DNA from 3 places in the Tardiphaga sp. 619_E2_N8_4 genome. Region 2 is predicted to be linked to each of the others. Evidence: predicted binding sites of a transcription regulator. Region 2 holds the regulator's gene; each other region holds the start of a gene.
The links. Region 2 encodes PhoB, which activates phosphate uptake and scavenging genes when phosphate is short. Its sites were predicted from a motif close to TGTCATNNANCTGTCAT; they were not measured.
Positions count from the first base shown of each region.

Region 1: AB8A23_RS17190 (glycerophosphodiester phosphodiesterase family protein) is a predicted target of PhoB. The motif match lies at 1,522-1,538, and genes of this name have one in related genera.
Region 3: AB8A23_RS04180 (alkaline phosphatase) is a predicted target of PhoB. The motif match lies at 873-889, and genes of this name have one in related genera.

Region 1 is NZ_JBPWQJ010000001.1:3,584,749-3,587,013, forward strand. Features, by position in the region: gene AB8A23_RS17185 (trimeric intracellular cation channel family protein) at 1-237, shown strand, start outside; gene AB8A23_RS17190 (glycerophosphodiester phosphodiesterase family protein) at 247-1,491, opposite strand; gene AB8A23_RS17195 (GCG_CRPN prefix-to-repeats domain-containing protein) at 1,612-1,872, opposite strand; gene AB8A23_RS17200 (alpha/beta fold hydrolase) at 2,060-2,265, opposite strand, start outside.
Region 2 is NZ_JBPWQJ010000001.1:670,645-672,909, reverse strand. Features, by position in the region: gene phoU (phosphate signaling complex protein PhoU) at 1-389, shown strand, start outside; gene phoB (phosphate regulon transcriptional regulator PhoB) at 481-1,185, shown strand; gene AB8A23_RS03175 (GcrA family cell cycle regulator) at 1,428-1,937, opposite strand.
Region 3 is NZ_JBPWQJ010000001.1:892,595-894,859, reverse strand. Features, by position in the region: gene AB8A23_RS04180 (alkaline phosphatase) at 1-825, opposite strand, end outside; gene argG (argininosuccinate synthase) at 1,022-2,265, opposite strand, start outside.

The sequences.
Region 1 (2,265 bases), 2.9 Mb from region 2:
GTCGGCGGCGTTATTCGCGATGTGCTGTGCAACGACGTGCCGCTGCTGTTTCGCGCCGAGCTCTATGCCAGCGTGTCGATCGTCACGGGGCTTCTGTATATCGGCGGCATTAAATACGGATTCAGTCCCGATCTGGTGACGCTCGTTGCGGCCGTGACCGGACTGGCGCTCCGCCTGCTGGCAATCCGGCTGAAGCTGGAAATGCCCAAATTCATCTACGACAGTGACGCCAAATAGCGTGCGGCGTCAGCGCAGCCCCATGCAGCTCGCATAGAACGTCGTCGTGGCCGGCCAGTCGGAAAACACACCGCGCACGCCGACGTCTCTCGCCAGCACGTCCAGCACCGTCAGTGTGTCGCCGTCGCGGTCGATGGCGGGTTTGACCGAGCGATGGAAGAAACCGCCGCCGTTTGCGAGTGGCCCGTCGCGCTCCAGCGACCAGGTGATCAGGTCGAGGCCGGCGTCGCGCGCTGCCTTGGCATAAGGGGAGGGCACGATCTTGTTGGTGCCATCAAGCGTCAGCAGCATGTAGATCGGCGGCGCGAGAATCTTGACGCCGGCGGCCTTGAGTTCGGCCATCGACGGTTTCCACGTTTCCGCGCGCATGTGATCGAAACCCGGTGTTTCATAGCGGCCGTCGAGATAGACCGCCTGCGCGCCGAATTCCGGCGCGGTGCGGATCCAGAACTTGATGTCGTTGAGATCGAAGCTCTGGGCAAATACGTCGCCAGGCGGAATGCCGGCGGCACGATATTCGTCGAGCATCTGGGTCGCGTATTTCTCCTGGCTGTAATCGCCGTCGAATGGCATCGGCACTTCCGGCGCCTTCAGCTCGGGCGTGAATTTGGCGCCGAGGCTCTTGATCAGCGCGATGCTCTCCGCGTGGGTCATCAGCGTGCCCGAGCTGGCATAGAGGTCGGTGCGCCAGCGCGGCGTGCCGTTCTGATATTCCGCAACGGTGGTCGCGGTCGTGTTGCCGGCATCCATCTTCGCCGTGAGCGTCCTGAACTCCGCCAGCGTGATGTCGCTGGTACAGCATTTCGCCGACGCCTTCTTGCCGGTCGCGGGATCGGCGGGGCTGAAGGGTTGCGTGCACTTCGCTGCAAGCGATGGCATCGACAGGATGTTCGTTGTCGTGTGCAGGTCGCATTGCGAATGCCGGCAGACCAACCGGCGGTCCTTGGTGAAAGTCACGTCGCATTCGATCACGCCTGCGCCCATGCGTGCCGCAGCGAGATAGGACTCCCTTGTATGCTCGGGGAATTGCAGCGGCGCGCCGCGATGGGCGATGGAGAAATCGCTCCTGCGAAATGGTCCGGTGCAGGTGCTCAGCTTCGTCTTTAGCGGGCCGTCTTTCATCTTGTCGACGAGATAGAATGGCCGCGGACCGAGCTGCGGCTCGGGCAGTGCGATGGTGTCGGCGCGGCCGGTCGTCAGCGATGAGAGGCCGAGCAGCCCGGCCAGTATGAGACGACGCAAAGCGCGCGACATGACGATCTCCAGAATAGCGAAGTGTCATTCTGTCATCTTCGTGTGACGGCTGTAACCGGCTCGTGGGCAACAGAAAACCCCGCCATAGGCGGGGTCTTCTTCGTCAGGATTATGCAGCGATCACCAGCGGCGGATGCAGCGGCCGTAGGGATTGCGGAAAAAGCCGGGGGGGCAGTAACCCGGGCCGCGCGGCGGCGGGCCGCGGAACATCGGGCGACAACCGCCATAGGGACCGCGGGCATAGCCGGGGCCGCAGCCCTGAGCGACCTGGATCACGCCAGCCGTCTCGGCTGTGCTCAGCGGAGCCAGAGGCATTGCGCTGGCGGCACCGATGCCCCCGACGCTAACGGCAAACAAGGCTGCCGCAAAGATCGTCTTCATTCGTGTTCTCCCTCGATGGTGCCGCGATGCGGCGCAGAGAATAATGATGGCATCGCATCACCCGCTGCAGGACTCTTACGGGCAAGAAAATTGCTGGGGATCAACGCTGCACAGCACGATTAAGCCGATTCGATCTGAATACAGCATGAATGTTTCGGGATATCCGCGTAGTAGGGCGCGGCAGTTGCTACTTCGCCGCGAGGAAGCCCAGCATCAATTCGTTGAATTTGGCCGGTGCATCGAGAAACACGATATGGCCCGCGTCCGGAAGCACCTCGGCCTTCGCGTTCGGCATCTTCGCCGCCAGCGCCTTGGCCAGATCGGCGTTCTGGCCCATCTTTGGCCGCAACGCTTCCGGCGCATTCGGCTTGCCCGGTGCGTTGTGATCGTCGG
Region 2 (2,265 bases):
TCAATGCACTCGACAGCGACTTCCATCCGCTGAAGCTGATCCGCGGCCTCGAGCACATGACCGACCTCGTGACCACCCAGGTCAAGGCTGTGCTCGACGCCTATGCCGCACACGATCTGCCCGCCGCGATGACGGTGTGGAAGGGCGACGAGGAAATCGACGCGATCTGCACCTCGCTGTTCCGCGAACTCCTGACCTATATGATGGAAGACCCGCGTAATATTTCGTTCTGTATCCACCTGATGTTCTGCGCCAAGAATATCGAGCGGATCGGTGACCATGCCACCAATATTGCGGAAACCGTGTTCTACATGATCGAGGGCCAGCAGATCCTCGACAAGCGCCCGAAGGGCGACATGACCACATTCGCGAATACGCCGACGGTCTGAAGCATGATCCGGAAAAGTGGAAGCCAGTCTTCCGCAAGGATCATGATCTAAAGGCTTTTCGGACGTCACTGAGGATATTGACCATATGGCTGTGAATGCACGCATTCTGGTGGTGGAGGACGAGGAAGCCCTCACGACGCTTCTTCGCTACAATCTCGACGCCGAAGGCTATGATGTTGAAACCGTCGCTCGCGGCGACGATGCGGACACCCGCTTGAAGGAGCGGGTGCCGGATCTCGTGGTGCTCGACTGGATGCTGCCGGGCCTGTCCGGCATCGAACTGTGCCGCCGCTTGCGCGCACGGCCTGAAACCAAGGCATTGCCGATCATCATGCTGACGGCGCGTGGCGAAGAGAGCGAGCGCGTCCGCGGTCTCGCCACCGGTGCCGACGACTACATCGTCAAGCCGTTCTCCGTGCCGGAGCTCCTGGCCCGCGTGAAGGGCCTGCTCCGTCGTGCAGCTCCCGAGCGTCTCGCCACTGTCCTGGCGTTTGGCGACATCGAACTCGACCGTGACAAGCGCCGCGTCGTGCGCTCAAGCCGTCCGATCGATCTCGGTCCGACCGAATATCGCCTGCTGGAGTTCTTCCTGGAACATCCGGGCCGCGTGTTCAGCCGCGAGCAGTTGCTCGACAGCGTCTGGGGCCGCGACATCTATATCGACGAGCGCACCGTCGACGTGCATATCGGCCGCCTGCGCAAGCTGCTCAATCCCGCCGGTGAGCCCGATCCGATCCGCACCGTGCGCGGCGCCGGCTACGCGCTGGACGACCGGTTCGACAAGGCGGCGGAGTAGGTATCTTCCTTCTCCCCGCCTGCGGGGAGAAGGTGGCCCGGCATTGCGCAGCGACGCCGGGTCGGATGAGGGGGACTCTCCATCGGCTTCGGAGTCTGTGGAGCGGGGCCCTCACCCGACGCCCTCATGCTTCGCATGCGGACGCCGACATCTCCCCGCAAGCGGGGCGAGGTTAGAAGCCCCAAACAAAAAATGCCCGGCTCATCACCGGGCATTTTCATTTGGTTTAGATATCTTCCAGCTCAGCGCGTCGGCTTCGGCACCGCGCGGCGGCGGTCGCTGGCCGGCTGATAGGCGATGCGCGAGTGATGTGCGCAATAGGGGGCGCCGGCCAGGGCCTTGCCGCCGCAGAAATAGAAGTCCGCGCTCGACGGATCGCCGATCGGCCAATGGCAGGTGGCTTCGTTGAGTTCGACCAGCGACAGGCGCTGGCTGATCGGCACAATGTTGTCATAGGCGATCGGGTCGGGCTCGGCCTCGATCTCGTAGTTATGGGCCAATGCTGTGTTGCCGCGCGCCATCGGGCGGGCGACGCGTACCATCTGCTGCGCCGGGCGCGCCTTGCGCTGCCGCGGAGCTGCCGAGGAGGGGCTCTTGGCACGGCCGGACAGGCCGAGACGGTGCACCTTGCCGATTACGGCGTTGCGGGTCACGTTACCGAGTTCCGCAGCGATCTGGCTCGCGGAAAGGCCGCCTTCCCAGAGTTTCTTCAACTGTTCGACGCGATCGTCGGTCCATGTCATTACCGTCATCGCCGTTTTCCCTTCGTGAGCGCCGGCCTGACCGGGCAGCGCTGCGAGTTGAGACTTCAAAAATCCCTGCGGTCAGAATCCTTTAGCGCTCACCGGGCGCGAATTTCGCGTCCGGCTGTTACGCCGCACTGGATGTGTCAAAAGGATCTACCGCCGCACGAGATGTCGTATCCGACGAGGCAAAAGCTACAATATGCCGTGACTCGCGCGCAAGAGTCGGGCATGCCGCGTCCACATGCTTCTGCAAATAAAGCTGCAAAATCGGCTTTTTCTGCGACTCCGTGTGACTCGAAAGCCGCAGTGCGCGGTTGACAGTCTTCACAGCACA
Region 3 (2,265 bases), 220 kb from region 2:
GGCGCCGCCCCCCATCAACACGTCCGGCTTGGCCGCAAGGAACTGCGCGACGATCTCGTCATAGGCCGCGCGGCGGCGGGTATGCGCGATCATCGCGGCGGGCGTCGCGTCCTCGACCTCGGTATTGGTGACGATGCCGATCGCCAGATCGAGCTTGCGCTTCGCGAGGCTGGTGATGGTCTCGACCTGCGGGTCATCGAATACATTCGCCGTGCGATCCGCATAGACGCCCATCGCATTGGTTGCGGTCTTGTGGCCGGTGGCATAGGCGCTGGCCGAATTCGCGGAATCGGTGATGATGGAATCGGAGCCCGCCGTTGCTACCATCGCCATATGCGGCATGTCGTCCATGGCGAGCTTGCCGCGGCTCTTGCCTTCGGTGATGCCCTTCGACAGCAAGCGTGCGCCGACGCGATGCGCCAGCGACATGCCGTCGCCGATGAACAGGATCACGTTCTTCGCCTTGCGCGGGCCGGTATCGTAGACGTTCCACGTCACCGCGCGGCCGCGTACGCCGTCGCTGACTTCGATCTTGTAAGTCCCGGCTTTATCGAGCGTCACGTCGCGCAGCAGCAGCGCGGACTGATCCTTGCCGTCTTCCTTCGCGATGTAATCAGCGGATTTGCCGAACGCTGCGGTCTGATCGGCGCCGTTGATCGTCACCTTGATGTCGGTGACCTGAACGAGTTCGGGAAACTCGACCTTGAAGTCGAATTTCGCGCCCGCGAGGATATCAGCGCGGTCGAGCGGATAGATCGTCTGCGCGCAGATTGGCGCGCTCATGAAAAAAGCCGCAAACGCGGCCAGCAACGACGTGTTTCTCATGGTGGACGTCCCGAGCGAGAGCCTGCGTGAGGCGATGTCCTTCCAATACGACGGCCGGATGACGTGACGACGACATCCGGCCGCTAGATCGTAGGGCAGATTAGCGAAGCGTAATCCACCGCCGAGGCTGTAACGACGATCGGCGGGCTACGGCTTCGCCTAACCCGCCTTACTTGTCACAGCCGCACCGCGCAATTCAGCTCTTGTCGTTCTCGAGCTTCGGAATGTTTGACCCCTCACCGGCGCTCAATAGACCCGTCTTCGAATACAGATCCAGCTTGGCGCGGGTATCGGTGATGTCGAGATTGCGCATGGTGAGCTGGCCGATGCGGTCTGCAGGCGTGAACGGCGCATCCTCGACCTTCTCCATGCTGAGCCGCTCCGGTGCATAGGTCAGGTTGGGGCTCTCGGTGTTCAGGATCGAGTAGTCGTTGCCGCGGCGCAGCTCGAGCGTCACCTCGCCGGTGATCGCGCGGGCCACCCAGCGCTGCGCGGTCTCGCGCAGCATCAAGGCCTGGGAATCGAACCAGCGGCCCTGATAGAGCAGCCGGCCGAGCTTCATGCCGCTCATGCGATACTGCTCGATGGTGTCTTCGTTGTGGATGCCGGTCACGAGACGCTCATAGGCGATGTGCAGCAGCGCCATGCCCGGCGCCTCGTAGATGCCGCGGCTCTTCGCCTCGATGATCCGATTCTCGATCTGGTCGCTCATGCCGAGGCCATGGCGGCCACCGATCACATTGGCCTCCAGGAACAGCGCGACAGGATCGGTGAAGGTCTGGCCGTTCAGCGCAACCGGCTGGCCATCCACAAACCGCACCACGACCTTCTCGGCCTTGACGGCGCAGTCGTCGCGCCAGAACGGCACGCCCATGATCGGGTTGACGATCTTGATGCCGCTGTCGAGCTGTTCGAGATCCTTGGCTTCGTGCGTTGCGCCGAGCAGGTTGCTGTCGGTCGAATACGCCTTCTCGGCGCTCATCTTGTAGGCGAAGCCGTGGGCGGTCATGAAGGCCGACATTTCGGCGCGGCCGCCCAGTTCGTCGATGAATTGATCGTCGAGCCAGGGCTTGTAGATCTTCAGCTCCGGATTGGTCAGCAATCCGTAGCGGTAGAACCGCTCGATATCGTTGCCCTTATAGGTCGAGCCATCGCCCCAGATATTGACGCCGTCTTCCTTCATGGCCGAGACCAGCATCGTGCCGGTGACGGCGCGCCCGAGCGGCGTGGTGTTGAAATAGGCGATGCCGCCGGTCGAGACATGGAAGGCGCCGGCTTGAATCGCGGCGATGCCTTCATGGACCAGCTGGGCGCGACAATCGACGAGGCGCGCCTTCTCGGCGCCGAACTCCATCGCCTTGCGGGGAATCTCGTCGTAGTCGGCTTCGTCAGGCTGGCCGAGATTGGCGGTATAGGCAAAGACCTTGGCGCCCTTCTGCT